One region of the Streptomyces sp. NPDC047042 genome, then DNA from elsewhere that is predicted to be linked to it. Evidence: riboswitches for the same ligand, from Rfam matches in the RefSeq annotation. Region 1 holds a riboswitch; each other region holds the start of a gene.
The links. A riboswitch is a leader RNA that binds a small molecule or an ion and turns the genes downstream of it on or off. The one in region 1 is predicted to bind thiamine pyrophosphate.
Positions count from the first base shown of each region.

Region 2: it holds a riboswitch for thiamine pyrophosphate, as region 1 does, so the genes downstream of both, ABZ855_RS27335 (thiamine ABC transporter substrate-binding protein) here and thiC (phosphomethylpyrimidine synthase ThiC) in region 1, are expected to answer to the same signal.
Region 3: it holds a riboswitch for thiamine pyrophosphate, as region 1 does, so the genes downstream of both, thiO (glycine oxidase ThiO) here and thiC (phosphomethylpyrimidine synthase ThiC) in region 1, are expected to answer to the same signal.

Region 1 covers NZ_JBEYVP010000001.1:90,837-101,223, reverse strand. The annotation lists partial or broken gene ABZ855_RS00450 (YibE/F family protein) at 1-690, opposite strand, end outside; TPP riboswitch at 1,284-1,471, shown strand; gene thiC (phosphomethylpyrimidine synthase ThiC) at 1,464-3,284, shown strand; gene ABZ855_RS00440 (hypothetical protein) at 3,442-4,332, opposite strand; gene ABZ855_RS00435 (metallophosphoesterase) at 4,538-5,656, opposite strand; gene ABZ855_RS00430 (LacI family DNA-binding transcriptional regulator) at 6,057-7,169, opposite strand; gene hisC (histidinol-phosphate transaminase) at 7,642-8,721, shown strand; gene ABZ855_RS00420 (cytochrome ubiquinol oxidase subunit I) at 8,989-10,387, shown strand, end outside.
Region 2 covers NZ_JBEYVP010000024.1:82,564-92,950, forward strand. The annotation lists gene ABZ855_RS27325 (ABC transporter ATP-binding protein) at 1-441, opposite strand, end outside; gene ABZ855_RS27330 (iron ABC transporter permease) at 444-2,135, opposite strand; gene ABZ855_RS27335 (thiamine ABC transporter substrate-binding protein) at 2,111-3,193, opposite strand; TPP riboswitch at 3,275-3,380, opposite strand; gene rlmN (23S rRNA (adenine(2503)-C(2))-methyltransferase RlmN) at 3,415-4,521, opposite strand; partial or broken gene ABZ855_RS27345 (ATP-binding protein) at 4,781-5,438, shown strand; partial or broken gene ABZ855_RS27350 (hypothetical protein) at 5,554-5,995, shown strand; gene ABZ855_RS27355 (hypothetical protein) at 6,726-6,974, shown strand; gene ABZ855_RS27360 (hypothetical protein) at 8,071-8,742, opposite strand; gene ABZ855_RS27365 (phosphatidate cytidylyltransferase) at 8,868-9,995, opposite strand; gene frr (ribosome recycling factor) at 9,995-10,387, opposite strand, start outside.
Region 3 covers NZ_JBEYVP010000033.1:36,684-47,070, forward strand. The annotation lists gene ABZ855_RS33480 (anthranilate synthase family protein) at 1-359, opposite strand, end outside; gene ABZ855_RS33485 (class II 3-deoxy-7-phosphoheptulonate synthase) at 733-2,085, shown strand; gene ABZ855_RS33490 ((2Fe-2S)-binding protein) at 2,254-2,484, shown strand; gene bfr (bacterioferritin) at 2,520-2,999, opposite strand; gene ABZ855_RS33500 (sulfite oxidase-like oxidoreductase) at 3,185-3,832, shown strand; gene ABZ855_RS33505 (deoxyribonuclease IV) at 3,886-4,755, opposite strand; gene pknB (Stk1 family PASTA domain-containing Ser/Thr kinase) at 4,839-6,797, opposite strand; gene ABZ855_RS33515 (thiazole synthase) at 6,972-7,766, opposite strand; gene thiS (sulfur carrier protein ThiS) at 7,770-7,970, opposite strand; gene thiO (glycine oxidase ThiO) at 7,988-9,160, opposite strand; TPP riboswitch at 9,158-9,270, opposite strand; gene ABZ855_RS33530 (hypothetical protein) at 9,322-9,675, shown strand; gene ABZ855_RS33535 (FAD-dependent oxidoreductase) at 9,729-10,387, shown strand, end outside.

The DNA.
Region 1 (10,387 bases):
GAGCCCATGGCACATGTAGAGCGCGATCAGCATGATGGCGCTGGCCCCGACGACCGCCACGATCAGCGGGTTCGAGCCCTGCAGAATCGCAGGCAGGATGAAGAAGGTCAGCACCATGAAGCTGACAGCCAGTGCGACCAGCGCCATCAGACCGCGCAGGCGTCCGACGACCACGACGGCGAGTGCGAAGATCCCGGCCAGCAGGGCCATGGGGAAGCGGCGGTTCACGTCGGCCACCGAGTACTGGAGGTCCTTCGGCGCCGAGGGCTCGTAGGCCACCACGACCTTCTCGCCCTCGTGCAACTGCCGTGACTGGTCCGGCTGGACGATCTCCGTGAACGTGCGGCCCTTGTCGTTGCCGGTGTCGACGCGGATCGTCGCCCTCTTGCACTCGCCGGTCGCCTGCTGCTGTGCGGAGGAACCCTCGGCGGTGGACGTGCCGCCGGTCGGGGTGTCCCCCGAGGCGTTGACGGACTTGCAGTCGACGGCGACGACCTCGGTGACCGTGGCCTCCTGGGTCTGCCGGTCGAATCCCACGCCGGTGCGCTCGTGCGCCGGGGCGCCCCCGGGCCACAACACCGCCAGCCCGATCACGACCGCCGCGGCGAAGGGGATCAGAATCGCCCCGATGATCTTCCGCAAGTGGACGGACACAGGGGCGGCCGGGCCATGACTGTGACTGTGGCCGTGCGAGTGACCGCCCTGATGGTCGTCGGGTCCGTGGCCGCCACCGTGCCCGGGCCCTCCTCCCCCGTGCCCGTCACCCGGACCGGGGCCGTGCCCGTCGGCAAAACTGCCGCCAGGCCCGCCACGGTCTTCGTCCGCCTGGCCGTGCCCGTGGTGCCCATAGTGCCCAGGGTCGGCGCCTTGTCCCCGGCCGGTTCCGTGATCGTGTCCACCGACTGCTCCCGGGCCAGGACCTCGACCGCCGTCGGAAACGGGAAAGGGGCCGAACTGACCGGTCCCCGGCCCATCGGCCTCGAAATCCGGGCCCTGACGGCCATCGGGGCTCCTACGGCCGCCTTGACCCGTGCGCGCTGCTGGCCCGTAGCCGCGGTCGAACGTCCGGCCGGGACCGTATCCGGGACCGCCCCTCGAGCCAGTCGCTCCGCCGGTGCCGCCGTCTGCGCTGCCCGGTCCGGAGCCGCGCTGGGCACCGCTTCCGCGCGGCGGCTCGGAGGACGGGTACGGGGGTCCTTGCGTCGTGGTCACCGCCCGATCATCGCAAGAACGGCAGGGGCCCTCTGTTCACCTCGCCCAAATTAACGCTAGCGTGGAGGCACCTTTGCACACGCGGGAGCTCGGAGCACCGGGCTGAGAGGGCGCTGACCTCCGTCTTAGCAATGTTTCACGTGGAACATCGTGGAACGAGTGATGTTTCACATGAAACATCGGCAGACGGGATCCGCTGCGTCGACCGCTGAACCTGTTACCGGGTAATGCCGGCGTAGGGAGTAGGTCTCATGACCATCAAGGACGCACGCACGCCTGCCTCCGTCCAGGACGAACAGCCCGTAGCGGGCAACGAGTCCCAGGGGGCCGGGAAGTCCATCGGCTGGCACAAGGGGTATGTCGAGGGCTCACGCCCCGACCTGCGGGTGCCGGTCCGACAGGTGCACCTCACCAACGGGAAGTCGGTCACTCTGTACGACACTTCCGGTCCGTACACCGATCCACTGGTCGACACCGACGTCCGCCGGGGGCTGGCTCCGCTGCGCGACAACTGGATCATCGCCCGGGGCGACACCGAGGAGTACGCGGGTCGTCCCGTCCGTCCGGAGGACGACGGGATCAAACACACCTCGCCGCGCGGAGGGCTCAGGAACCTCGACGCGGTGTTCCCAGGGCGGCCCCGGCAGCCGCGCCGGAGCCGGAGCGGTCAGGCGGTGACGCAACTCGCGTACGCCCGCCGCGGGGAGACAACGCCCGAGATGGAGTTTGTGGCCGTCCGGGAGAACGTCGACCCCGAGGTGGTCCGTGAGGAGATCGCCGCCGGGCGTGCCGTGCTTCCCGCGAACGTCAACCATCCGGAGATCGAGCCGATGATCATCGGCAAACGATTCCTGGTGAAGGTCAACGCCAACATCGGCAACTCCGCGGTCACCTCCTCCATCGAGGAAGAGGTCGAGAAGATGACCTGGGCGACCCGCTGGGGCGCCGACACGGTCATGGACCTGTCGACCGGGCGCAATATCCACACCACACGTGAATGGGTGCTGCGCAACTCCCCTGTTCCCATCGGCACGGTGCCGCTCTACCAGGCGTTGGAGAAGGTGGACGGCCGGGCTGAGGAACTCACCTGGGACATCTACAAGGACACGGTCATCGAACAGGCCGAACAGGGCGTGGACTACATGACCGTCCACGCGGGCGTCCGCCTGGCGTACGTACCGCTCACCGCGAACCGCAAGACCGGCATCGTCTCGCGCGGTGGCTCGATCATGGCGGCCTGGTGTCTCGCGCACCACAAGGAGTCGTTCCTGTACGAGAATTTCGAAGAACTGTGCGAGATTCTCGCCGCGTACGACGTCACGTACTCACTCGGCGACGGACTGCGGCCCGGATCGATCGCGGACGCCAACGACCAGGCACAGTTCGCGGAGTTGCGGACGCTCGGGGAACTCAACAGGATCGCGAAGCGTTTTCACGTACAGACAATGATCGAAGGCCCGGGCCACGTCCCGATGCACAAGATCAAGGAGAACATCGACCTCCAGCAGGAGATCTGTGATGAAGCACCGTTCTATACGCTCGGCCCGCTGACGACTGACGTCGCGCCGGCGTACGACCACATCACCTCCGGTATCGGTGCCGCGATGATCGCCTGGTGGGGCACGGCCATGCTCTGCTACGTCACACCCAAGGAGCACTTGGGGCTGCCCAACCGTGACGACGTCAAGACCGGCGTCATCACCTACAAGATCGCCGCCCACGCAGCCGACCTCGCCAAGGGGCACCCAGGTGCGCAGGAATGGGACGACGCGCTGTCCGACGCCCGCTTCGAGTTCCGGTGGGAGGACCAGTTCAACCTGGCGCTCGACCCGGACACGGCACGCGAGTTCCACGACGAGACCCTGCCGGCGGAACCCGCCAAGACGGCCCACTTCTGCTCGATGTGCGGACCGAAGTTCTGCAGCATGAAGATCAGCCAGAGCATCACCGAGCAGTTCGGAGGTACGGCGGCTGCGGGAGCGACGGCCGAGGAGGTCGCCGAGGGGATGCTCCAGAAATCGAAGGAGTTTGCGGCAAGCGGAAACCGGGTGTACCTGCCGCTGGCGGACTGAGCGGATCAGCCCTCGGTCGAACCCGCGGCCTGTCCGCAGGCCGTGGGTTCGACGGGCAGCCCGGCTGGTGAGGCGGCGTCAGCGTCCGCCCTCTCCAGCTGAGCTGGGCCCGACCCACAGCCCCGAGTTCCGTGCCTTGTATCCGGGGACCCGCCGGTCACTCCGGCGGGTGGTCCGGGCCTCCGAAGTCCGGGCTGGTGAAGTCCGGGCTGGTGAAGTCCGGGCTCGTGAAGCTGGGGCGGTGGTGGCTCGTCGTCGGGCCGCCGTCGGGGCTGGTGAAGCCGGGCCGGTTGTAGCCGAGGTGGGGCATACGGCCGGTGGTCGGTTGCGGGGCCGGCTTGCGCTTCATCGCCGCCGTACCGGGGTCGGCGAGGGCCTCGCGGAGGAACGGCAGGATGCCGCGCTCCAACAGGGCCTCGCGCCAGGCTTCCCTGGCCAGCGCCACCTCCTCGGTCAGTTCGCCGTAGGCTCCGGCCTCCTCGGCCTCCGGGCTGTTGCGCAGGGCGGTGAGGAGAAGGCCGACCGCGGCGACGAGTATCGCCACTGCGGTCACCGCACCGAACACCCATCCGGTGGTGAGCATGGTCTGGGCGAACGCCGGCTCGGGGTTGAGCATCTTGAGGATGTAACCCACGAGCAGGAAGATCGCCGCCGCCGTGCCGGCGAGGACGGGAGCCAGGACCGCGACGACGGCGACGGCGCCCGCCCCGGCGGTCTCGGCGGCCTCGCCCAGCGTGGTGGCGAGCCCCAAGGTGCCCGTGCCCGACTCGGTGGAGCCGGATTCGTGGACGGACGTCGGGGTGGACGGCGCCGGGTGGCGCAGTTCGTCGCGGACCTTCACGTAGTGCTGGTATTCGCTCGCCGCCGCGACCGTGATGAGAGCGGTGGCGTTGAGCGCCATGGTGCGCAGTTGTTCGGGGTTCAGCCGCTCACCGACGGCGGCCAGTTCCGGGCGGTGTGGGGCGGAGCGCAGCGCCTCATCGAGGATCCGCTCGTATTCCTGGCGGTCCTCGTTCAGCAGGTGCTGCGGAACGCTGTTCATGTGCATCCCCCGATGCTCCGTAGGGCTTGGGGCTCGGCATGCTGACGAGCCGTCGGGCAGAAACGGAGGGGAGCCTGCTACGGATAAGCCGATGGTAGAGCGGCGACGGCGCGCGGTGACAGTGGATTTGAAGAAATTGCCGTCCGACTGTCCCCCGTCCGGTGCGGTAGGCCGTCGGAGAACGTCTGCCCAGGGAACGCCCGGGCAGGCATCAGAGTTCGAGCGGAAGCTCCTGGACCAGCAGTTTTCCGGCCATGGTCACGCCGCCGTCCATCGCGATGGCGAGTCCGTCGGCGTAGACGTGCGGATGTTCGATGTTCGGGCCGGAACTGTCCTCACCGTCGTCCTCGGTGCCGACATCGCCCACCAGATACGGGATGGGGCTGTGACCGTGAACGATGCGGCTGCCGCCGTACGTATCGAGGAGGGAGCGTACGGCCTCGGCACCGCCCTCGTCGCGGAAGGAGAAGCGCTTGGTGAACTTGCGGAACAGATCCCACACCTCGTCCGCGTCGTTGCGCGTGATCGTCTCGCGGACGGTGTCGTTGACCGCCTCGATCGAGTCGCCGTAGTCGAGGTAGGCGGTGGTGTCCGAGTGCACGAGCAGGTGGCCGTCGACCTCCTCGATCGCGTCGAGACGGGCCATCCACTGGAGGTGGTGGTCCTGAAGCCGGTCCATGTCGGTCTTCTGGCCGCCGTTCAGCAGCCAGGCCGCCTGGAAGGTGGCCGTGCCCGCGCCCGAGTTGACGGGGAGGTCACCGAATCGCTTGGCGCCCAGCAGCAGCAACTCGTGGTTGCCCATCAGCGCCTTGCAGTAGCCGCCGGCCGCGGCTGCCTCGGCGGACAGCCGCATGACGAGGTCGATGACGCCGATGCCGTCCGGACCGCGGTCGGTGAAGTCGCCGAGGAACCAGAGCCGGGCGGGGCCCGCGGACCAGTTGCCCGCGCTGTCGATGAGGCCCTGTTCCTGAAGGGCGCTCACCAGTTCGTCGAGGTAGCCGTGGACGTCCCCGACGACGAACAGCGGTCCCGCGCCCTCGGCTGCCGAAGTCGCGGGGTCTACGGTCACCTGAAGTGTGTCGCCGCGGTTGATGATCGGCAGGTCGCGCTGGGTGGGGGTGTACCCGTCCGGGTATTCCTCCAGGTCGGCCGGGGTCTGCGGGCTCGCCGGGGTCTCCGGGACCTCGGTGTCGGCCGCCCCGGTGGTGATGTCGCCGGGTGCCGTGCCATCGGCGTACGGACCGGTCTCATGGACGTACGCGGGCACCCGGAAGTCGCGTGACGTCGCCGTCCGCGTCACCTCGGGTCCCTGACCGGCCCCCTGAGTCATCGACCCCTCCACCATCGCGCCGCATCTGCACCGCATCGGACTGCCTGGTCGCAGCGGCCCGCGGTGTCGTGGGCCCATCATAGGAATGCGGATCGCGCCATGTGATGACCCAGGGGTGGTGAATCGGCGAAGGAGCCCAGTTCACCGCGGCATTCGCCCCGATTCGGAGGGGCTTTCCCGTACGGGCCCGGCCTGAACTTCCCCGCTTCGTGCCTCGGGCATCGACGCTTCGTACGATCATGACACCGGCGCCTGTCTGGCGTGGCGGCCTCGGGAACCGTGTTCCTGCACGGGGCCGGGCTCCCGTTCCCCGACGGGGCCGACCCCTCGTACGGCCCCGCTCCTCGGGAGCCGGCCCCGCGCAGGCCCACGGTCCCCGCCCCTCACCACCGCCCCAGGATCACCCTTTCTCGGGCGACCGCGGTGGACTGACCGTCGTGCGCGGCGGACGGCGCTGCGAGGACGTCCGCACGATCAGTTCGGTCGGTATCACCTGCTCGACGGGGAGGTCCGAGTCGACGTTCTCGATGGCGTCGATCAGGAGTTGGACCACCGCCGTGCCGATACGGCGCGGCTTCAGGGAGAGAGTGGTGATCGGCGGCTCCGTGTTGGCGTACACCGTGGACTCGCTGCAGCAGACCAGCAGGAGGTCCTCCGGGACGCGCAGGCCGTAGCGGCGGGCCGCGGCGAGCAGGTCCGTGCCGTTCGGGTCGAAGAGACCGTAGACGGCGTCCGGGCGGTCCGGGCGGGCCAGCAGCCGGTCGGCGGCCACGGCGCCGGCGCACGGGTCGTGGGCCGGGTAGGACTCGTACACGGGGTCCTGGCCGACCCGCTCGCACCAGCGCAGGTACGCGGTGGTGGAGAGGTGGGTGTAGGTGTCGGTGGAGGTCCCCGTGAGGAGGCCGATGCGGCGGGCGCCGGCGGCGGCCAGGTGGTCGAGGATGCCCAGGACGGCTGCCTCGTGGTCGTTGTCGACCCACGCGGTCACCGGGAGCGAGCCGGCCGGGCGGCCGTCGGAGACGACGGGCAGCCCCTGGCGGACGAGTTCGCTGACCACCGGGTCCTGGTCGGACGGGTCGATGACGACGGTGCCGTCCAGTGCGACGTTCGACCACACGTCGTGGCGGGAGGTCGCGGGGAGGATGACCAGGGCGTAGCCCCGGGCGAGCGCGGCGGAGGTGGCGGCCCTCGCCATTTCCGCGAAGTACGCGAACTCGGTGAAGGTGAAAGGTTCATCCCCGTATGTCGTCACGGTCAGACCGATCAGTCCGGACTTGCCGGTACGGAGGGTTCGGGCCGCGGCCGACGGGCGGTAGCCCAGCCGGTCGGCGACCTCGCGGACATGGCGTCGGGTGGCGTCCGGGAGCCGGCCCTTTCCGTTGAGGGCGTCGGAGACGGTCGTGATCGAGACGCCGGCGGCGGCGGCCACGTCTCTGATGCCCGCCCGGCCCGGCCGGCTGGCTCGTCGGGTTGTCTCCGCGCGGCTCACCTGGTGCTTCCCTGCTGCTGTCATGGCGAGCCGATAGTAGGGCTCATGCGGTGGGGTAGTGCGGACGCATATGCAGCCGTTGACAGGCACGTTTCTGCAAGGTCAATTACCGTCAACTGGCTTAGAAAGAAAGGTAGTTGAACGATATTACTGGCCTACGTGACTTGTCGGCGCGCATAGGCCTGCCAAGTGGCCGATGTCTCGAAGAGGTCTCAACTCACCTCTACGAGGGATGCGCGCCACGGCGTGAGCCACCGGCGCGTGCCGGAACACATAATGCGCCCCCTGATTCGTACAACTTTGTACAGTGATACCCCCGATGCGTGTGGGACCGGCGGGACGGGGGAGGCGGGCACGCGCCTTCGCCGGGCTCGTCCCGGAGACGACCGACCCGTACGCGCCGGCGCCGAATCCTCATAAGGTGAGAAGCATTGGTACCCGGTAACCGGCAGCGGGTGGCCGTGTCGAGCCGGTGGTGGTCACGAGGAGGACTGTGGTGAGCGAGACAAGCCCCAGGCTGCGCGCCGAGCTGGAGGGTATCCCCACCTACAAGCCGGGCAGGCCGGCCGCGGCCGACGGTCCGGTGGCCTACAAGCTGTCCTCGAACGAGAACCCGTATCCGCCGCTGCCCGGCGTGCTGGAGACCGTGACGGCGGCGGCGGGGGCCTTCAACCGCTACCCGGACATGGCCTGTACGGAGCTCATGAGCGAGCTGGCCGAACGTTTCGCCGTGCCCGCCTCCCATGTCGCCACCGGCACCGGCTCGGTCGGTGTCGCACAGCAGCTGGTCCAGTCGACCAGTGGGCCCGGTGACGAGGTGATCTACGCCTGGCGGTCCTTCGAGGCCTATCCGATCATCACTCAGATCAGTGGTGCCACGTCGGTCAAGGTCCCGTTGACGCCTGGGGATGTGCACGACCTCGACGCGATGGCGGACGCGATCACCGACCGGACCCGGCTGATCTTCGTCTGCAACCCCAACAACCCGACCGGAACGGCCGTCCGTCGGACCGAGCTGGAGCGGTTCCTGGACCGGGTGCCCAGCGATGTGCTGGTGGTGCTGGACGAGGCGTACAAGGAGTTCGTGCGCGACGTCGAGGTGCCGGACGGGGTCATGCTCTACCGCGACCGGCCGAACGTCTGTGTGCTTCGGACGTTCTCCAAGGCGTACGGTCTCGCCGGGCTCAGGGTCGGCTTCGCCATCGCGCACGAGCCGGTGGCGGCGGCGCTGCGCAAGACGGCGGTGCCGTTCGGCGTGAGCCAGATCGCCCAGGACGCGGCGGTGGCCTCGCTGCGGGCCGAGGACGCGTTGCTGGGCCGGGTCGGTTCGCTGGTGGTGGAGCGCACGCGGGTGGTCGACGGTCTGCGGGGCCAGGGCTGGACCGTGCCCGACACCCAGGCGAACTTCGTGTGGCTGCGGCTGGGGGAGCGCACGGTGGACTTCGCGGCGGTGTGCGAGCGGGCCGGTGTGGTCGTCCGGCCGTTCCCTGGCGAGGGAGTCCGGGTGACGGTCGGCGAGTCCGAGGCGAACGACATCTTCCTGAAGACCGCGGAGATGTTCCGCAAGGAGTTCTGAGACCTCCCGGAGCAGCTTCGGCGGCCATGTGCGGCACGTCACTCACCACGGGTGACGTGCCGTTTTGCTGTCCCGGAGGCCCTGAATCCCGTACTCCGGAGTGGTCGGAGACTGTTTCTGCCCCCCTCGTCTCCCGGGTCGAACGGGCATGCGCCATAATTGCTTGTGAATGTGAACGCGTTCACAAGCGCGTCTCGTTTGTCCCTCTCGTGCGGGTCGGCGACCGGGACGGACCGCCGCACTGATCACGGCTCGTAAGGAGGAGATGTGGAGATCGCTCTGGCACCGGAGACTCTGGCGCGATGGCAGTTCGGCATCACCACCGTCTACCACTTCCTGTTCGTCCCCCTGACGATCTCCCTCGCCGCGCTCACCGCCGGCCTGCAGACCGCCTGGGTGCGCACGGAGAAGGAGAAGTACCTCAGGGCCACCAAGTTCTGGGGCAAGCTCTTCCTGATCAACATCGCCATGGGTGTCGTCACCGGCATCGTGCAGGAGTTCCAGTTCGGTATGAACTGGTCCGACTACTCGCGCTTCGTCGGCGATGTCTTCGGTGCCCCGCTCGCCTTCGAGGCGCTGATCGCCTTCTTCTTCGAGTCCACCTTCATCGGGCTGTGGATCTTCGGCTGGGACAAGCTGCCGAAGAGGATCCACCTGGCCTGCATCTGGATGGTCTCGATCGGCACGATCCTGTCGGCGTACTTCATCCTCGCGGCCAACTCCTGGATGCAGCACCCTGTCGGCTACCGGATCAACGAGCAGAAGGGCCGTGCCGAACTCACCGACTTCTGGCTGGTCCTCACCCAGAACACCGCGCTGACGCAGGTCTTCCACACCCTCTCCGCGGCCTTCCTCACGGGTGGCGCCTTCATGGTCGGCATCGCCGCCTTCCATCTGACGCGCAAGAAGCACATCGAGGTGATGAAGACCTCGCTGCGGCTCGGCCTGGTCACCGTCGTCATCGGCGGTCTGCTCACCGCGGTCAGCGGGGACTTCCTCGGCAAGGTCATGTTCAAGCAGCAGCCGATGAAGATGGCCGCCGCCGAGGCCCTCTGGGACGGTGAGGCACCCGCGCCCTTCTCGGTCTTCGCCTACGGTGACGTCGACGCCGGCCACAACAAGGTCGCCGTCGAGATCCCGGGCCTGCTGTCCTTCCTGGCCAACGACGACTTCAGCTCGTACGTCCCGGGCATCAACGACGTCAACAAGGCCGAGCAGGAGAAGTTCGGGCCCGGCGACTACCGGCCCAACATCCCGGTGGCCTACTGGGGCTTCCGCTGGATGATCGGCTTCGGTATGACGTCCTTCGCGATCGGGCTGGCCGGACTCTGGCTGACCCGCAAGAAGTTCATGCTGCCGCGGCAGCTGCGGGTCGGTGACGACGAAGTGCCGCACCTCTCGCTGCTGCCCGGGAAGGCACTCGGCCCGACGCTCACCAAGTGGTACTGGCGCATCGCGATCCTCACCCTGGGCTTCCCGCTGATCGCCAGCTCCTGGGGCTGGATCTTCACCGAGATGGGCCGTCAGCCGTGGGTCGTGTACGGCATCTTCCAGACCCGGGACGCCGTCTCCCCCGGGGTCTCGCAGTGGGAGATCCTCACCTCGATGACCGTCTTCACCTCGCTCTACGCGATCCTCGCCGTCATCGAGGTCAAGCTCCTCGTCA
Region 2 (10,387 bases), on a different contig from region 1:
CGCGAGGGCGCGGGCGAGGGCGACGCGCTGCTGCTCCCCGCCGGACAGCGCGGCGACGGCCCGACGGGCGGCGCCGGGCAGCCCGACCAGTGCCAGCAACTCCCTTACGCGTAGCTCCTGTTGCGCCTTGGACACGTGGTGCATGCGCAGCCCGAAGGCGACGTTGGCGCCGACGTCCCGCTGGGGGAACAGCTGGTGGTCCTGGAACATCAGGCCGACCTCACGCTTGTGCGCGGGCACCCCGGCGAGGTCCCTGCCGTCGAGCGACACCCGCCCCGCGTCGAGGGGTTGGAGGCCGGCGACCGCCCGCAGCAGCGTCGATTTCCCGCTGCCGCTGGGGCCGAGCACGCACACGGTCTCGTGCTCGGCGACATCGAGGCCGACGCCGTCCAGCACGGGCCGCGACCCGAACCGTACGGTCGCTCCGTCGAGACTGAGCATGGTCAGAACTCCCCCGTCCGGTCGGTCCGCAGCCGCTCCAGCACGAGCAGGGCCACCGCGCACACCAGCATCAAGATCGTCGAAAGGGCCATCGCCTGGCCGTAGTTGAGGTCACCGGGGCGGCCCAGCAGACGGGCCACGGCGACCGGCAGGGTCGGGTTGTCGGGCCGTGCGATGAACACGGTCGCCCCGAACTCGCCCAGCGACACGGCGAACGCGAACCCGGCCGCGACCAGCAGCGCCCGCCGCACGATCGGCAGATCGACCTCCCGCCAGACCCGCCACGGCGACGCCCCGAGCACCGAGGCCGCCTCTCTGAGTCGCTCGTCCACGGCCCGCAGCACCGGCAGCATGGTCCGCACCACGAACGGCACCCCGACCAGCGCCTGCGCCAGCGGTACGAGGATCCAGCTGCTGCGCAGATCGAGCGGCGGCTCGTCGAGCGCGATCAGGAACCCGAACCCGACGGTCACCGCCGACACCCCGAGCGGCAGCATCAGCAGTGCGTCGAACCCCCGTACGAGCCGCCCGGCGTCGCGCCGGGTGAGCGCCACGGCGGCCAGCGACCCGACGACGACGGCGATGGCCGTGGCGGCGACGGCGTACTGGAGCGAGTTGCCGATGGCGGCGATCGGCGCCACCAGGAAGATGCCCGAGTCGTCGCGGCTGAGCGCCCGGTAGTAGCCGAGGCCCGCGCCGCCCGGTGTGGCGAACGACCGCTGCACGAGCACCGCGAGCGGCAGCACCAGCAGGAGGGCGATGCTGGTCAGCACCCCGGCGAGCAGCGCCCACTGGCCCCGGCCGCGTGGCCTGCGGGCGGTCGTCTCCGGTGCCACGAGCCGCAGCGCGCTCTCCCGTCGCCGTACCGTCCCGGCGTGCACGGCGAGGATCGCGCCCACCGCCACGAACTGCACGATCGTCAGCACGGCCGCCGTACCGAGGTCGAAGATCTCCGAGGTCTGCCGGTAGATCTCCACCTCGAGGGTGGCGAAGGTCGGCCCGCCGAGGATCTGCACCACTCCGAAGGAGGTGAAGGTGAAGAGGAAGACCATGAGCGCGGCGGCGGCGACGGCGGGGGCGAGAGCGGGCAGTGTGACCTGCCGCCAGGCGGTGAACCGCGAGGCCCCGAGCACCCGCGCGGCCTCCTCCTGCCGTGGGTCGAGCTGCGCCCAGAGCCCGCCGACCGTCCGTACGACGACGGCGTAGTTGAAGAAGACATGCGCGAGCAGGATCGCCCACACGGTCGTGTCCAGCCGTACGCCCCACAGTTCGTCGAGCAGCCCGCCGCGCCCGACCAGTGCCAGGAACGCCGTACCGACCACGACGGTCGGTATCACGAAGGGCACGGTCACCACGGCCCGCAGAATCTGCTTGCCCCTGAAATCGAAGCGTGCGAAGACATACGCGCCGGGGAGCGCGATCAGCAGCGTGAGCGCGGTGGACGCGAGCGCCTGCCAGACGGTGAACCAGAGCACGTGCCGAATACCGGAGTCGCCGAGCACGTCCCCCAGCTGCCCCAGCCGCCAGACCCCGTCGACGTGCAGACCGCGCGCGACGATCGCGGCGACGGGATAGGCGAAGAAGAGCGCGAAGAAGACGACGGGCAGCACGAGCAGGGCACCGCGCAGAGCGGCGCCCCGCCTGCGCGCGGGCGCCCCGGCTACCTCGGCTACTTCAGTACGAGCGATGTCCACGACTTGACCCACTGGTCACGGTCTTCGGCGATCTTCGCGGGGTCCATCGTCTCGGGGTCCTTGGCCTGCGGCCCGTACTCGGTGAACTCGGCGGGCACCTTGGCGCCCTCGCGCACCGGGTACACGAACATGTTGAGCGGCATGTCCTCCTGGAAGGTCCTGCCGACCAGGAAGTCGAGCAGCGCCTTGCCGCCCGCGCTGTTCTTGGCGTTGCTGAGCAGCCCCGCGTACTCGATCTGCCGGAAGCAGGTGCCCATCGCGACCCCGGTCGGAGCGGCGGTCGGCTTCGGGTCGGCGAAGATCACCTCGGCGGGCGGCGAGGAGGCGTACGAGACCACGAGGGGCCGGTCGCCCTTGGCCTTCTTGCCGCCGGCCGACCCGGAGAACTCCTCGTTGTACGCCTGCTCCCAGCCGTCGACCACCTTGACGCCGTTGGCCTTGAGCTTGGCCCAGTAGCCGGTCCACCCGTCGTCGCCGTACTTGGCGGCGCTGCCGAGCAGGAACCCGAGTCCGGGCGAGGAGGTGGAGGCGTTCTCGGTGACGAGGAGGTCCTTGTAGGCGGGCTTGACCAGATCGTCGAAGGACTCGGGTGGGGTCAGCTTGTGCTCGCTGAACCAGCCCTTGTCGTAGTTGACGCAGATGTCGCCGCTGTCGATCGGGGTGACCCGGTGCTTGTCGTCGTCGGTCCGGTACGCGGGCAGGATCGCGTCGGCGTCCTTCACCTCGTACGACTGGAACAGGCCGTTGTCGAGCGCGCGGGAGAGCAGGGTGTTGTCGACGCCGAAGAAGACGTCGCCCTGCGGGTTGTCCTTGGTCAGGATCGCCTTGTTGACGGCCTGCCCGGCGTCGCCGTCCTTGAGGACCCTGACCTTGTACCCGGACTGCTTCTCGAAGGCGGCGAGGACGCCCTTCGAGACGGCCCACGAGTCATGGCTGACCAGGGTGACGGTCTTGGATTCCGCAGCCGAACCGCTGCCGCCGTCCTCGGACCCGCACGCGGACAGCGCGACGAGCCCGAGCCCGACGGCAAGGGCCGTGACCTGCTTGGTGATGCTCACTGGATTCTTCCTCCTGGGATGACCAGGAAGAGACGCGGCCCTGCCCGGACCCCGTGACGGGTTCCGGGCAGGGCGCAACAGCTTGAGTGATGACCGAACTTCCTACCCAGAATGACCTGGGCGAGGTTCAGAGGGTCTGCGGGCTGTCCCGCACTCTCAGCGCTGTGGCGCTCCCCTGCCGGAATATGAAGATATGAACGACATGTATGTACGACGTAAGACTACCGCTCGGTGGCCGCCAGCTGACCGCAGGCCCCGTCGATCTCCTGACCCCGGGTGTCACGAACGGTCACGGGCACCCCGTGCGCGGCGATGGCCTCGACGAACGCCTTCTCGTCCTCGGGCCGCGAGGCGGTCCACTTGGACCCCGGAGTGGGGTTCAGCGGGATCAGGTTGACGTGCACGGGCTTGCCCCTGAGCAGCCGCCCGAGCCGGTCACCACGCCAGGCCTGGTCGTTGATGTCCCTGATCAGCGCGTACTCGATGGACAGCCGGCGCCCCGACTTCGCCGCGTACTCCCACCCGGCGTCGAGGACCTCGCGCACCTTCCACCGCGTGTTCACGGGTACGAGGGTGTCGCGCAGCTCGTCGTCCGGCGCGTGCAGGGAGATGGCGAGCCGGCACTTGAAGCCCTCGTCGGAGAACCGGTGGATGGCCGGCACCAGCCCGACGGTCGAGACGGTGATCCCCCGCTGCGACAGCCCGACACCGTCCGGCTCGGGGTCGGTCAGCGCACGGATGGCACCGACGACGCGCTTGTAGTTGGCCAGGGGCTCGCCCATGCCCATGAACACGATGTTGGAGAGCCGCGCGGGCCCACCGGGGATCTCCCCGTCCCGGAGCGCACGCATGCCGTCCACGATCTGGTGCACGATCTCGGCGGTGGACAGATTCCGGTCGAGCCCCGCCTGCCCGGTCGCGCAGAACGGGCAGTTCATCCCGCACCCCGCCTGCGAGCTGATGCACATGGTCACCCGGTCCGGGTACCGCATCAGCACCGACTCGACGAGCGTCCCGTCGAACATCCGCCACAGCGTCTTGCGGGTGGTGTCCTGATCGGTCGACAGATGACGCACGACCGTCATCAGCTCGGGAAGCAGCGCCTCCTGCAGCTTGCCGCGCGAGGCGGCCGGGATGTTCGTCCACTCGGCCGGGTCGTGCGCGAACCGCCCGAAGTAGTGCTGCGAGAGCTGCTTGGCACGAAACGGCTTCTCACCGATCGCGGCAACGGCCTCTTTACGCTCGGCGGGCGTGAGATCGGCAAGATGCCGCGGCGGCTTCTGAGCTCCGCGCGGGGCGACGAATGTGAGTTCTCCTGGCTTAGGCATGGCTGTATCAGTGTCGCAGATCGAATGGTGTGACCTGGGGCGCGAGCTGCGGGTGGTGGCCGTTGTCGGTCGTCCCCGGCCATCTCGGGCCCCCGCGGAGGGCCCACAGACGGCCCGGCCCACCGTGGTCGAAGGGTGCGTCTGCGCTGGTAGAGCCCGTGCAAGCGCTACCGGGTCGGAAACGCCATGGCCCACTCTGCAAGACGGGCCGCTGGGCAGACGGACCGTCCATGGGCCCCCAGCGAGGGGGCGAGGGACACAGGGACCGACCGATGACCCCGTCGTCCAGGCAACCGAAATGGTCGAAGGCCTCGTAGCCGAGATGAAACGTCGCCTTCAGTCCCTTCCCGGGACCGTGTTCCTGCCGCTGATCCGCATCGTGGACAAGGCACAGGTGGCGTTCATGTGCCCGGTCAAGGACGCCGACAAGAACCCCTGCGGCGGTTCCAAGGCCTCCTGGGGACCGAGTCCCAGGCCAAGGCGGCGCTCGGTGCCACCTGCTGCGCCCAGGCCCGGAAAGGGAACGCTGGTCGTCGCCTCCGACGGGATCGCCATTCCCACCGGACAGGCATCCATCACGATCCGCACGCACTGGTCAACGACGACGAAGCCGATGCCATCGCCGACCGAGCCAAGGCCCTGCGCGACGGAGTCACCACCCTGCACCTGATCGAGCGGGGCGAGGAACACGACCCGCTCGCCGACATCGCCGCGTCGTCAGCGACGCCACCCACGTGCGCACTCAGGACATTCTCAAGCGGCTGTCCGCCTCCAACACCGACGCCTACAGCCGCTGGTCGTTCATCGACCTCAAGCACGTTCCGGACGGCACCGGAGCCGAGCCCCACAAGTCCGCTGGCGTCATGGGCATCGGCCGCGACCGGGCCAACCGCGACCCCGACGGTTCCGCTTCCGCCGCCGAATGGCAGGGAGCCAACCCTGACGGGCCAGGGGACATGGGGAACCCCCTGCCCCCTGGCCCGCCTCTCTGGCCTTGACCTGAACAAATGATTGATCAGGAAGGGATTCCGCATGTACCCCGACCACACCAGCCACGCGCCCGAACAGCGGGCCGTGGAAGTCCACCACCCCACCCCCATCCCGCCCGTCATCGCCGTTCCTACGCCGCTCCTTCCCGTCCAGCCCTGCCGCATCCCGGCCGTCGCGTCCGTCGTCCTGCCTGACGGACGGGCCGTTACGCCATCGAGCCGCCAAGCCCGAACCGGTCGCCACCCCGCCTGTCGTCCCCCGCGGCCGTGAACATGGCCCTCGGCGGCGTCGGGTTCCTCGCCGTGTGCGGCGGCTTCCTCCTGCTCACCTCGTTCATCGCCGCCCTCACCGCGTTCGTCACCAGCTCATCACCCTGGCTGGCGTCATCTTCGGAGGCTTCATCGCCGTCCAGGTGTTCAGCGAGCGCGGTCACAAGGGCGCCATCACGGTCAACATCCGCAAAGCCGTCATCAAGCGCGACCACTCCGCAGCTGAAACATGCGTCTCGATGAAGAGGAGGGGGGCGTACAAAAGGGCTCCAGGCCATCCACCTGGAGCCCTTGCGCTGCCGATTAGCGGGGCCCACCCCCACACAGAATCTCCAACACCCGAAGAGCCGCAGCGCGAACACGAGGGTCATCATGGCCAGTCGCGACTGCGGCAACCGCAGCAACGAGAGTCATGAAAAGCAGGGCGGGCGAGTACAGCGAAAATTGCTCCATACCGAGAACGGTAGGAGCCAAAAAGGCATACCTCAAGCAGCATTATCGCAGGGCAAATACCCGATGGCAAGAGGGCAGGGAATCCCCAGGAATTTCTTATTAGCACGCTCGCCCGACCAGTAGATAGGGCAGATGACACTCAGCCCATCCATTTACATGAAACTTGAGGGACGAAATGCCACATTCAGGCCATAACGTAGATGACTCTACGATTTCTGGATGATTGACAGTGGGCGGTGCAGTCCCCGCGAGCGTAGGTGATTTGGTACCGCCCGACCGCCTGATCCGGACTATCAACCCTGATCGCACTCGTCGTGAACGGCGTCGGATACGCCAGGGTGGACCGTCACCTCCGCTCCGCATGCTTCAAGGAGGGAGGACACATGATGGACACCCGCACAGGACAGAGCGAGGAACTCTCCGCACCGTCCCACCCCATGGCCGTCGCCTGCCGTCTGTTGCCCGACTGGCAGACGAGGACGGACAGTTGGTGTGCCCCCGCCGACGCGTGTCCTGGATGCGTTGGACGGCACCTTCCGGAACGAGATCGACGAAGCAGCGTCCCCCGTGGACGCGCTGGGGAACGTCTGGCGCGAGTGGGCCGAGGATAACGGCGTGCGCCCCGGTACAAAGCAGGTGTTCGGCCGCAACCTGCTCTCCATCGTTCCTCTGCTCAACCGCACCCACCCCCGCGACCCGTACGGCCGGCAGGTGGTCGCCTACAACGGGATCACCCGCTGATCGGGGCCGGACCATATTTGCCTGAGTCGCGACTCAGAGAAATACTTTTCCAACCTGCGGAGGACTCGGTGAGCACACCGGCCCGCCCGGTTTCACACCTGCGGGCAGTACTCAGAGCGGCTGTCGACGATGGCCTGTTGCCCCGAAACCCGTGCGTACCGAGGTCCGTACGCCCGCCGACAGTCGAGAGGCGAGCGAACATCGCGAACGGGACCGTCTGGCGAAGCGACTTCAACGTGCAGGAGTGGAGGCGTGCACTCGCTGCTGCGGGCCTGATTTCCGAAGCCGAGAAGGGTGCCAAGTGCGAGTCCGCGCGCGTACGCACACCTCATGCCGGACAGCAGTGCGAGAAAGCGGCAGGCCCGCGCACGGGACTTCAAGCACTTCGGAGCGTCTACGCAGAGCAGCCGCTCCGAATGCCAGAAGATGCCCTGAATTGATCGGATCAAGATCTCAAGAGGAAATCGAACGAAAGATTCGGACAATCTATTTTCGTTTTGAATTAAGCAACGTTCATGTGAGAATCATTGACCAGTAGTTCCCACACGCGTTATCGCCCTGGAACACAGATCGGAACGTGTATGTCGCAAGAATTTTCCCCCGCTGAGCTGCACGACAAGTACAAGTCGCTGTGGCTGGTCAGTTGGGGCGTCCTGGCTCTCGCCGCTCTCGCGCTTGCTCACGAAGCGCTCTCGATGGTCCCAAAAGATTGGCGTTTGATCGGAGCGGGCATCGCCGTTGTAGTTTGCTTGGTCATCCTGTACCCCTTTCGGAGCAAGGGGCGTCTGCACCTGCGCGCGGCATTCGAGAGCGGGGTACGACGCGGCATAGCACTGGAGCAACAGCGTGCAGCCGCGCGCGCTGTCGCTGACGAGAACGAGGAGTAACTCCGCCCAGCGCTCCAGGCGCACACAAAGTCCGCATAGGAGCCGACCGGCCAGGCGACACGGCCCGGAGACGGCGGCCCCGCACATCAATCAGGCCCCCACTCGCGCCAAACGCGCAGGTAGGGGGCCTCTTTTTGCGGGATCCTTGCCGTTTCTCCTGGCTCAGGCATGGCCATACCAAAACCCCAGCTCGGCGGCCGTCCGCCCGCTCACCGCGGCGCAGCCGCCATCACCCCCCGAAGCTCCGCCACCTCCCGCTCCAGCTCGCGGTAGTGGTCGCTGACCTTCTGCCGGGCCGTCGGGGTGACGCGGCCACCGTCCAGTTCGGTCAGCCGGTCGCCCAGGGCGGTGAGGCCCGTCTGCCAGTCGTGCCAGCCGTCGGCGCCCTGGGTCGCGGCCAGCTCGCCCCGGGCGGCGCGCAGGGCCTCGTGGGCCCCCTCGCGCAGCGGCACCAGGTCGGCGCGCAGCCGTTCGGTGCGTTCACGCAGGTAGACGAGGGACTCGCCGTAGCCGGCGAACGTCTCCCGCAGCTCGGTCATCGACCTGACCTGGTCCCCGAGCGCCTCCAGCCAGGGCAGGGCCACCTCGACGCCGTGCTCGGCCGCCTCGACGGTCGCCGTACGGACCTCGAGGTAGTTCTGGGAGACGCCGTCCAGGTCGGCGAAGACGCTCATCGCGCCGAGGGTCTGCTCGCGGATCGTGTCCGAAGGGAGTCCGTCCCCCCGGTCGAGCAGCGCCTCGATCCGCTCCAGCTCACCCCGCACCGCCCTGCGCAGCTCCAGCAGCGCCTGATGAGCCGCGTCGGCGGTCTCGACCGGGCCGGCGACAGCTGCCAGCCCCTCGGCCTGCCGCTGGCGTCTTGCCCGACTACGCCCCCACATGCACGCCACCCCTTCCGGACGGATCGACCGCACTGAAGTCGATCTTAGGTTCGAAAGGGGTGGTTTCAGGCCGTCGGAGGTCTTTCACACGAAACCCGGACCGTACTGGAACATTCCGGCCGTCCTCAGCCCACGAAGGCGACGAACAGCAGCCACACCACGGGAGCCGTGGGAAGCAGCGAGTCCAGCCGGTCCATGATGCCGCCGTGTCCGGGCAGCAGCGTGCCCATGTCCTTGATGCCCAGGTCTCGCTTGATCATGGACTCGCCGAGGTCGCCGAGCGTCGCGCTGACCGCGACCGCGAGGCCCAGCAGCAGTCCCTGCCACCAGGTGCCGTCGTCGATCACGTACGCCATCAGCAGCGCGCCCGCCACCATCGCGAACGCGACCGCGCCGAACAGGCCCTCGCGGGTCTTGCCGGGGCTGATGCGCGGGGCGAGCTTGTGCTTGCCGAAGCGCCAGCCGATCGCGTACGCGCCCGTGTCGCTGACGACGGTCAGGAGGAGGTACGTCATGACGCGCTGCGCACCGTCGTCGGCGGTGAGCATCATCGCGACGAAGGTGGCCAGGAACGGGACGTAGAAGGCCGCGAAGACGCCCGCCGTGACATCCCTGAGGTAGCCCTCGGGAGGTTCCGTCATCCGCCAGACCAGGACCGCGAGCGCGGTGAGCGCCATGGCGACCCACGCGCCCCCGGGCCCCCGGACGTATCCGGAGACGACCATCGCGGCCCCGCCGAGCGCCAGCGGCACCAACGGCGCCCTGATGCCCTTGCGTTCCTGGAGCCTGGACGTCAGTTCCCACAGACCCACCACGACGGCGACCACGATCACCCCGACGAAGGCGGCCTTGACGACGAACAGCGACGCGATGATCACCGCGCCGAGTCCGACGCCGACGCCTATGGCCGCGGCGAGGTCCCGGCCCGCGCTCTTCTTCTGCGGGGCGGGGGCGGGCTGCTGGGCGTCGTCGGGCGTGGGCATGGAATCCGGCTTCTGCGGCACCGTCCCATGGGGCTGTGCCTGCGGCATCTCGTCGCGGAACAAAGGGCCGCCCGGCCGAGCGGCCCCCCGCTCGTCATCCTGGTCTCCGCCGTGTGCGGGTACGTCGGGCACGATGGGCATGGGGCGAGTCTGCTGCGCGTGCTGCGCATCGTACGCGGGACCCGCCGGGGCAGCCCCCTGGACAGGCCCTCCGTCGGACGGCCCCCAGTACCCGGCGTGGGGCGGCGCCCCCCAGGAAGAGTCGTTCATCAGACTTCGAGAAGCTCCGCTTCCTTGTGCTTGAGAAGCTCGTCCACCTGCGCGACGTACTTCGCGGTGGTGTCGTCGAGCTCCTTCTCCGCGCGACGGCCCTCGTCCTCGCCGACCTCGCCGTCCTTGACGAACTTGTCGATGGTGTCCTTGGCCTTGCGGCGGATGGACCGGATCGAGATCTTGGAGTCCTCGGCCTTGGTCCGGGCCACCTTGATGTAGTCCTTGCGGCGCTCCTGGGTGAGCTCGGGGAACACCACGCGGATGATGTTTCCGTCGTTGCTCGGGTTGACGCCGAGGTCGGAGTCGCGGATCGCCTGTTCGATGTTGCGCAGCGCGCTCTTGTCGAACGGGGTCACCACGGCCATGCGCGGTTCGGGCACGGAGAACGA
Region 3 (10,387 bases), on a different contig from region 1:
TCCCGCAGCACCCGCCCGACGATCTCCGCGTACTCCTCGTCCCCGACGTCGAAGCCACCGCCCTCGACCCGCACCTCGTGCGCGGGAAGCTGGGCGAGCGCCTCCTCGAGCGGGAGTTCGTACGTTTCCTCGGGCGTGAGCACCGCGAGCGGGGTGCCGTCGTCACGGACGTCGAAACCGCGCTCGCGGATCTGGCGGAACGGGATGAGGGCGAGCCCCTGGTCGGGGATGTCGGCGAGCCGGTCGTACGTGCTCACCGGGCCGAGCAGCAGTTCGACCACCGCGTGATCGTGGCCGGGGGTGCGGCGGCGGAGCAGGGCGAACGGGCGGTTGTCGTGCAGAAGCCGGTCGAGTCGCATCGTTCTTCGTTCCTCTTCCATCGATCGATGACTGGAGCAGTGATCAGTGATCAGTGATCAGTGGTCGGGAGGAACGGCCCGGCGGGGGAAGTTCGCGCAAGTCCGCGAAAACACCGAAGGCCGCCCCTCGGGCGGCCTTCGCGAAGACTTGCGTACGCGCAGTCAGTGGGCCGCCGAGTGAGCGGGCCACCACCAGTTCTGGTTCTGGGTCGAGTGCGCGAACATGCGACGGACCATACACCACGGGCCGCGCGAGGATCGTGAACCGGCGCGCGGACCGGTCATTCCGCTCACCGGACCCGAACGAGCGAACCCCGTCTCACTTGATGAGCACGCGGATGGACGCCCGACACGACCCCGTAATGTTGGGCTCGTGACCGTGAACGCTAAGACCAGCGCGAGCGCTGGCAACACCTGGCGAGACCTGCCCGCGGCGCAGCAGCCCGAGTACCCCGACACCGAGGCTCTGCGCGCAGTCGTTGCGGAGCTCGAGTCGTATCCCCCGCTCGTTTTCGCGGGCGAGTGCGATCAGCTGCGCGCCCGGATGGCGGCCGTCGCCAAGGGAGAGGCGTTCCTCCTCCAGGGCGGCGACTGCGCCGAGTCCTTCGACGCCGTCGGCGCCGAGCACATCCGCGCCAAGCTCAAGACCCTCCTCCAGATGGGCGCCGTCCTCACGTACGCGGCCTCCGTGCCGGTCGTGAAGGTCGGCCGGATCGCCGGCCAGTACTCGAAGCCGCGCTCCAAGGGCACCGAGACCCGCGACGGCGTGACCCTGCCGACGTACCGCGGCGACTCGGTCAACGGCTTCGACTTCGACGAGAAGTCCCGCGTGCCGGACCCCGAGCGCCTGAAGCGGATGTACAACGCGTCCGCGTCCACGCTCAACCTGGTCCGCGCCTTCACCACCGGCGGCTACGCCGACCTGCGCCAGGTGCACGCCTGGAACCAGGACTTCGTGAAGTCGTCCCCGTCCGGCCAGCGGTACGAGCAGCTGGCCCGCGAGATCGACAACGCGCTGAACTTCATGCGTGCCTGCGGCACGGACCCGGCCGAGTTCCAGACGGTCGAGTTCTACTCCTCCCACGAGGCGCTGCTGCTGGACTACGAGTCGGCGCTGACCCGCGTCGACTCCCGCACCGGACGCCTGTACGACGTCTCGGCGCACATGGTGTGGATCGGTGAGCGCACCCGGCAGCTGGACGGCGCGCACATCGAGTTCGCCTCCCAGGTCCGCAACCCGATCGGCATCAAGCTCGGCCCGACGACGACGGCCGAGGAGGCGCTGCAGTACATCGAGCGGCTCGACCCGGACCGCGAGCCCGGCCGGCTGACCTTCATCGTCCGCATGGGCGCCGACAAGGTCCGCGACAAGCTGCCCGAGCTGGTCGAGAAGGTCACGGCGTCGGGTGCGACGGTGGCCTGGGTGACCGACCCGATGCACGGCAACACCTTCGAGGCGGCCTCCGGTCACAAGACCCGCCGTTTCGACGACGTGCTCGACGAGGTGAAGGGCTTCTTCGAGGTCCACAAGGGGCTGGGTACGCACCCGGGCGGCATCCATGTGGAGCTGACGGGCGACGACGTCACCGAGTGCGTGGGCGGCGGCGACGAGATCTTCGTCGACGACCTGCACCACCGCTACGAGACGGCCTGCGACCCCCGCCTCAACCGCAGCCAGTCGCTCGACCTGGCGTTCCTCGTGGCGGAGATGTACAGGGACCAGTAGGCGGACTGCCTGTTACAGCAGACGGTGGTGGGGCGCGGATCACATACGATCCGCGCCCCACAGCACTTTTCGGGCACCGGTCAGCCGGGTAAGGTTAGGTTAACCTCACCGATCTTCGGGAGGGTGTGACCCCGCAATCCCTGCGATCCCGTTCGGGAGGTGACCCGCGTGTACGTCTGCAACTGCTTCGGAGTGACCGAGGCGCAGGTGAAGAAGCATGCGGCGGACGGCGCCTGCACCCCCCGCCAGATCGCGTCGGCCTGCAAGGCGGGCACCGACTGCGGCTCGTGCGTACGGCGCATCCAGGCGCTGCTGGGCAGGGGCGCGTATCCCACCCGAGGGCTCGCGGACGAGGGCAGCCGGCAGGTCCTGGCCGAACAGCTGGACGAAGCCGCCTGATTTCTGGAGGGTCGTCGGCCCGCGCGGGCCGGCTCTCAGCTCTCCGGCTGCTCGATGAGCTGCGCGATGTAGAGGGCCTCGCCGAGCTTCTCCACCAGTTCCAGCTGGGTGTCCAGATAGTCGATGTGGTGCTCCTCGTCCGCGAGGATCGACTCGAAGATGTTCGCGGACGTGATGTCGCCCTTAGCGCGCATGACCTCGATACCGCGCCTGAGCCGGTCGATCGCCTCGACCTCGACCTGCCGGTCCGCCTGGAACATCTCCGTCAGGGTCTGCCCCACCCGCACATGGAAGAGCCGCTGGTAGTTCGGCAGGCCGTCCAGGAAGAGAATCCGGTCGGTGAGGACCTCCGCGTGCTTCATCTCGTCGATCGACTCGTGCCGCGTGTACTTCGCGAGCTTCGTCCAGCCGAAGTTCTCCTGCATCTTCGCGTGCAGGAAGTACTGGTTGATCGCCGTGAGTTCGGCGGTCAGCTGCTCGTTGAGGAATTCGATGACCTCGGGGTCGCCCTGCATCGCAGAGGCTCCTTCCAAGCGGGGGACTGGGGAGGTTGCCGCCGAATGATTTCACCGCCGCCGAAGATCGTCCAGTAAGTGCGCACTTAGTAAGTAAGGGCATGCTTAGTCCAAGTTATCCGGACTTGATGGAATTCGGTCGGGCCTGGTCATGCGTACTCTTCGTGGTCTGTCAGGATGGAGTCATGGGGCAGCCGGTGGAAGGTGAATCGGGACAGCGCGATTCAGGAGGTGCGGCGCAGCCCGAATTGCCGCCGGGGCAGCGAGTGCAGCGCGGCTGGCCGGTCACCCATTACGGACCGGTACCCAAATTCCGCCCCGAACGCTGGGAGTTCAGGGTTTTCGGCGCCACCGCCGACAGCGAGAAGCGCTGCTGGAACCACGAGGAGTTCACGGCCCTCCCGTACACCTCCGTCGTGGCCGACCTGCACTGCGTCACGAAGTTCAGCATGCTCGGCGCCGAGTGGGGCGGAATCCCGGCGCGGACGATCCTTGCGGCCGCGCCGCCCGCACCGGAGGTCACCCACGTCATGGTCTGGGCGGAATACGGCTTCAGTTCGAATCTCCGACTGGCCGATTTCGCGTCGGACGGCACGATCTTCGCCACCCACAAGGACGGCGAACTCCTCACTGCGGAGCACGGCTTCCCGGTCCGGCTGGTGGTACCCCATCTGTACGCCTGGAAGGGCCCCAAGTGGGTGCGCGGGGTGGAGTACATGACCGCCGACCGCCGCGGCTTCTGGGAGGAACGCGGCTATCACAACGTCGGCGACCCATGGCGCGAACAGCGCTACTCCTACCAGGAGGAGCCCGGGGACGGCCCCGAGCTCTGAGGCCCTGACCAGCGAGACCGCTGAGAGCGCCGCCCCGGAAGGGCACCGCGCTCTCAGCCGTCCCGGAGTTTCTTCAGCCGCTCCACGTCCGCCGCGTGTCCCTCCTTGCCGCCCGGCGTCTCGATGATCAGCGGTACGCCCTCGGTCGCGGGGTGGGTCATCAGCGCGCGGAAGGGGTCCTCGCCGATATGGCCGGCGCCGATGTTCTCGTGGCGGTCCTTGTGCGCGCCGACCACGTCCTTGGAGTCGTTGGCGTGGATCAGCTTCAGCCGGCCCTCGCCGACCGTGTCGACCAGCAGATCGAGGGTCTGGTGCATCCCGCTGGGCCCGGTCAGATCGTGCCCGGCCGCGAAGATGTGGCAGGTGTCGAGACAGACGCCGAGCTTCGGATGGGCGTCGAGCGCCTCGAAGTACGGCCCGAAGTCCCAGGTGCGCGAACAGAGGGAGGAGCCCTGCCCGGCGGTCGACTCCAGGAGCAGAAACGGGTCGTCGTCATGGGTGAGCTCGTCGAGCAGCGGCAGCAGGTGCTCCCGCACCTGCTTGAGGGCCACGGACCGCTCCCGCCCGCCGGTCGCGCTCCCGGTGTGCACCACCACGCCCAGCGCGCCGATCTCGCGCCCGCGCCGCAGCGAGTGCCGCAGCGACTCCACGGACCGCTCGACGGTCGCCTCGGTGTGCGAGCCGAAGTTGATCAGGTACGGGGCGTGGACGTACGCGGGGATCGAGCCCTCGGCGCAGGCCGCGCGGAACTCCTCGTCCTGCCGGGGACTGCCCACGGGCGTCGCCCAGCCGCGCGGGTTGGCGACGAAGACCTGCACGGTCTCGGCGAGGAGGTCACGGGCGTAGGACAGGCCGACGGAGTGGAGTCCGCCGGCCACGGGAACATGGCCGCCGACGGGGTTGCGGAGCTGCTTGCTGGTCACCCTCGAAGGGTGTCACGCGGCGCTCCGCGTCCCGTCGCCGGATGCCGATGGTCTGCCGCCGCTGTCCGCCGCTGTCCGCCGGGTCAGCGGATCGTGATGGTGATCTTCGAACCCTTGGGTGCGGTGTCGCCGCCGTCCACGGACTGCTTCTTCACCGTGTCGCCGAAGAGCCCGAGCAGTCCCCGGTCCTCGTCGACCGTGAACCCGGCGCCCTCCAGAGCCGCCCTGGCGTCGCCGACGCTGTCGCCCACGACATCCGGGACCTCGATCATCTCGGGGCCCTTGGAGACCGTCAGGGTGACCGTGTCGCCCTGTTCGGCCTCGCTGCCGGCCTCCGGCGACTGGGCGGCGACCTGTCCCTTGGCGAATTCGTCCGAGGTGACGGTCTGCGCGGCGACCTTGACCTTCAGCCCCGCCTGCTCCAGTACGGACTTCGCGTCGGCGAGCTCCGCGCCGGTGACGTCGGAGACCTCCACCGGGCTGCCCTTGCTGACGACGAGGGCGACCGCGGAACCCGCGCGGCGCTCGGTGCCCGGCTCCGGGCTGGTACTGATCACCGATCCCCGGGGCACCTCCGCGCTGAACTCCCGGGTGACCATCCCCGGCTCCAGACCCTCGCGCTTCAGCACCGCTCTGGCCTTGTCCAGGCGGTACCCCTCGAGCTGGGGCACCGGCACGGTCTTCGGCCCCTTGGAGATGGTGAGCGACACGCTGTTGTTGTCCCGGATGCGCTCGCCGACCTCCGGATCCGTACTGATGACGGTGCCGCGCCTGACCGTGTCGCTGTAGGCCTCGTCGATGCTGCCGACCTCGAGCCCGGCCTGCTTCAGCCGGGCCTCGGCCTGTGCCTGCGTCATCGACAGCACCCCCGGGACCTGGGTGAACTGGCCGGAGTTGATGTACCAGACGCCCGCCCCCACCCCGAGGACGAGCAGCACGGTGGCGAGGACGGCGAGCGGCCCACGCCTGCTCCGCGCCCGCGGCGAGCGCCGGGAGGGCGGTGCGGGCGCCGGGGGAGCGCCGACCGTTCCCAGCCGGCTGGTCCGGTGCAGCCGTCCCTCGTCGACCGGGGGTTCGATCTCGTTGACGGGCAAGGGCCGCTGCACGGCCAGCGCACGCGGGATGACGCTCGTCAGGTCCTCGGCGTTGTCGTGCGCCGAGGCGACGGCCTGCGGCGGTACGGCGTCCAGCTGTTCGGCGCCGAGCACGCTGCGCGTCTCCAGCACCTGCGCGAGCAGTGCCACGGCGTCGTACGGGCGGATGTCGGCGTTGCGCGCGGTCGCCGAGGCGACCAGCGCGTCCAGCTCGTGGGCCAGCCCGGGGACGAGGGACGACGGCGGCGGCACGTCCTCGTGCAGGTGCTTGTAGAGCACCAGCGCGGGGGAGTCGCCGTAGTGCGGCTGGTCGCCGGTCAGCATCTCGTAGAGGACGATTCCGCAGGCGTACACATCGACCCGGGGGTCGGTGGTGCCGGTCTCGATCTGCTCGGGCGCGAGGTAGGAGACGGTGCCGAGGACGGCGCCGGTCGTGTTGGTGACCGTGTCCACGGCCCGCACGAGCCCGAAGTCGGCGACCTTGACCCGGCCGTCGTCCCCTATGAGCACGTTCTCGGGCTTCATGTCGCGGTGCACGAATCCGGCCCGGTGGGCGGCGCCGAGCGCGGCGAGCACGGGCTCCAGGATGTCGAACGCGGCCCTCGGCTGGAGCGCGCCGCGTTCACGGAGCACGTCACGCAGGGTGCAGCCGGCGACGTACTCCATGGCGAGATAGACGTACGACCCGTCGGTGCCCTGGTCGAAGACCTGCACGACGTTGGGGTGCGCGAGCCGGGCCACGGACTTGGCCTCGCGGATGAACCGCTCGACGAAGGACACGTCGGCGGCGAGCGAGGGGTGCATCACCTTGAGGGCGAGCACACGGTCGAGGCGGGTGTCCACGGCCCGGTAGACCGTGGCCATCCCGCCGACCGCGATCCGCGCGTCCACGCGATAGCGACCGTCGAGCACCTGCCCGACGAGAGGGTCCTGAAGGGTCGTGTCCACGCAGGCGAGTGTACGAGCCGTCACTGACAGGGCCGCGATCTCACTCGGGAAAGCAGCAGGACTGAAGCCGACCTGTGACGCGACCGGCGACGGACAGCCGCCGACGGCGGACAACCCCCGCAGGAGAGCCCCCTTTGTCAACGGGCTGGAAACGGGCGGTGCGCGGGCGGGAGATCAAAAAGCGGGCCGCTCGGGATCAAACACGGCCAGCCCCTCCGCAGGAGACGACGCCTCGGCGAAGTGACGCCGCGGAATCCGCCCCGCCCGGTGGGCCAACCGCCCCGCCTCCACCCCGCTCCGCATGGCGGCAGCCATCAGCACGGGCTCCTGGGCCCGGGTGACGGCCGACGCCAGCATCACCCCCGCACACCCCAGCTCCATCGCCAGCGCCACGTCCGACGCCGTCCCCGCCCCCGCGTCCAGAATCACCGGCACGCGCGCGTGCTCCACGATCAGCTGGAAGTTGTGCGGGTTGCGGATCCCCAGCCCCGATCCGATCGGCGACCCGAGCGGCATGATCGCGGCGCACCCGACGTCCTCCAGCCTGCGCGCCAGCACCGGATCGTCGTTCGTGTACGGCAGCACCGTGAACCCGTCGTCCACCAGCACCTCCGCCGCGTCCAGCAGTTCGATGGGATCCGGCAGCAGCGTCCGCTCGTCGGCGATGACCTCCAGTTTCACCATGTCCGTACCGAGCGCCTCCCGGGCCAGCCGGGCCGTCAGCACGGCCTCCCCGGCGGTGAAGCATCCCGCCGTGTTGGGCAGCACCTGGATGCCGAGCCGTTCCAGCACCGACAGCACCGACCCGTGCACCGAGGGATCGACGCGCCGCATCGCGACCGTCGTCAGCTCCGTGCCCGAGGCCACCAGCGCCCGTTCCAGCACCTCGAGGCTGGGCGCGCCCCCCGTACCCATGATCAGCCGGGACGCGAAAGTAGTACCGCCGAGGACAAAGGGATCGTCGGCCATGGCTCAGCCTCCCTGGACGGCGGTGAGGACCTCGACGCGGTCTCCCTCGGCGAGGGGGGTCGAGGACCAACGCGCGCGTGGGACGACGGTTTCGTTGAGCGCGGCGGCCACCCCGGAAGGCGCCGGGGTGAGGGTCTTCACCAGGGCGTCGAGCGCGGTACCGGCGGACACCTCTCGCTGCCGGCCGTTGACCAGGATGTTCAGGATGTTCAGGGAATGGCTCATGCGAACTGCTCCATGCGTACGGCGTGGACGGCGTCGAACCGTCGGGGGGTGAAGGCGCGGGCCTCGTCCGGCAGTTCACCGGTGGCCAGGGCGGCGGCCATCGCGTCTCCGGTGACCGGCGTCAGCAGCACGCCGTTGCGGTAGTGCCCGGTGGCCACCAGAAGCCCGTCCAGCGCGGTCGGGCCCAGCAGCGGCGCGTTGTCGGGGGAGCCGGGGCGCAGCCCCGCGCGGGTCTCCGTCAGCGGCAACTCGGTGATCCCGGGGACGAGTTCGTGGGCGTCGCGCAGCAGCTCGTAGACACCGCCCGCCGTGACGGTGGTGTCCCAGCCCAGTTCCTCGCTGGTCGCCCCGACGACCAGCTCACCGTTCTCGCGCGGCACCAGATAGACCTGGCTGCCGCGCACCACGGCGCGCACGGTCCGGCTCAGGAAGGGCGCGTACCGCTGCGGCACGGTCACCCGCAACACCTGCCCCTTCACGGGCCGTACGGGCGGCAGCACGGCCTCCGGAACCCCCGCGAGCCGCCCGCTGAGGCTGCCCCCGGCCAGCACGACCGACCCGGCGGCCAGTTCGTCGCCGTCCGAGTCCATGACTCCCACGGCCCGCCCCCGCCGCACCTCGAGCCGCTCGGCCCAGGTCCGGCACAGCACGACCCCGGCGCGCTCGCACGCGGCCACCAGCGCCCCGGCCAGCCGTCGCGGATCGATCTGGTGGTCGCCGTCCACCCGCAGCCCCCCGCGCACGCCCGGCGCGAGCATCGGCTCCAGGCGCCGGCACTCGCGCCCTGACAGCCACTCCGACCGCAGGCCTGAGCGCTGTTGCAGGGCGTGCAGTTCGCGCAGCTCGGCGCGGTCGTCGGCGTCGAGGGCGACGGCGAGGGTGCCGCAGCGGCGGTAGCCGAGGTCGTGGCCGGTCAGCTCGGTGAGCTCGGCCACGAAGTCCGGATAGCGGCGGGCCGACTCCAGGTTCAGCCCGAGCAGGGTCTGCTCCCCGTGGTGCAGTTCGGTGACGGCGGCCAGCATCCCGGCCGCCACCTGCGCGGCCCCGCCGCCCGGCACGGGATCCACGACGGTCGTGGCGAGCCCGCGCTGCGCGGCCCGCCAGGCCGTCACCAGCCCGATGATCCCGCCGCCGACGACCACGACGTCCGAGGTGTGTGTACGCGACATGGGCGTCCAGCCCCTCCCTTCGCCGGCATGACCCGGATCAGGTTCGTACGGTCGGAGGCCGCCCAGCCTCCCTCTCAGCCCGGTGCGTCCGGGCTCCCGCGAGTGCTTACGCTGGTCACCCTAGCCCGCAGTGCGACGCCCATGTAAGGGAGCCCGTCCCCATGCCCCGCTCGCTCGACGGCCTTGTCCTCGCCCCCGTCACGGACCAGGCCCCAGGTCAGGTGGGGACGCGCACCCGGTTCACCTACCACGAGCAGAGCGGCGAGATCTGGGCCGAGTACGCGGGCGGCGATGTCGTACGCGGCCATCTCGTGGGTACACGGGAAGGTGACCGGCTCGACTTCCGGTACGTGCAGCTGAAGCGCGACGGGACGACGTCCTCGGGCCACTGTGTGTCCGAGGTGACCGAACTGCCCGACGGGCGGCTGCGGTTGGCGGAGACCTGGGAGTGGGAGTCGCAGCCGGGCAGCGGGACGAGCGTGGTGGAACAGGTCGAGCGCGCGGGTGTGGAGTAGGTCACTGACCGCGCCCACTGACTGACAATTTGTCAGTTGTCTATGGTGATCGGGTGAGCGAGCAGACGCAGGCACAGGACACACCGGGCGGGTCGCGGGCGCGGCGCGTGGTCGTCGTGGGTGCGGGCATGGCCGGGGTGCAGACCGCGGTCGCCCTGCGGGAGCAGGGGTTCACGGGCACCGTCACGCTGCTGGGCGCGGAACCCCATCAGCCGTACGACCGGCCGCCGCTCTCCAAGGCCGTACTGCTGGGCAAGGCGGAGGACTCCGCCTTCGACGTCGACTTCGAGGCCCTCGGCATCGAACTGCTGCTCGGGCGCGAGGTGCTGGGCGTCCGCGGCGCCGCACACGAACTTGACACCGCCGAGGGGCCCGTCCCGTACGACGTCCTGGTCCTCGCCACCGGCGCCGAACCGATCCGGCTGCCGGGCACCGAGGGCGTACCCGGGGTGCATCTGCTGCGGACCCTCGACGACGCCGAGCGGCTGCGGCCGGTCCTCGCACGCCAGCACGACATCGTGGTCGTCGGGGCGGGCTGGATCGGCGCCGAGTTCGCCACCGCCGCCCGGGAGGCGGGCTGCTCCGTCACCGTCGTGGAGGCCGCCGACCGGCCGCTCGCGGGCGCCCTGCCCGCCGAGGTGGCCGCGCCGATGGCCGCCTGGTACGCCGACAGCGGCGCCTCGCTGCGCACCCACGCGCGCGTGGCACGCGT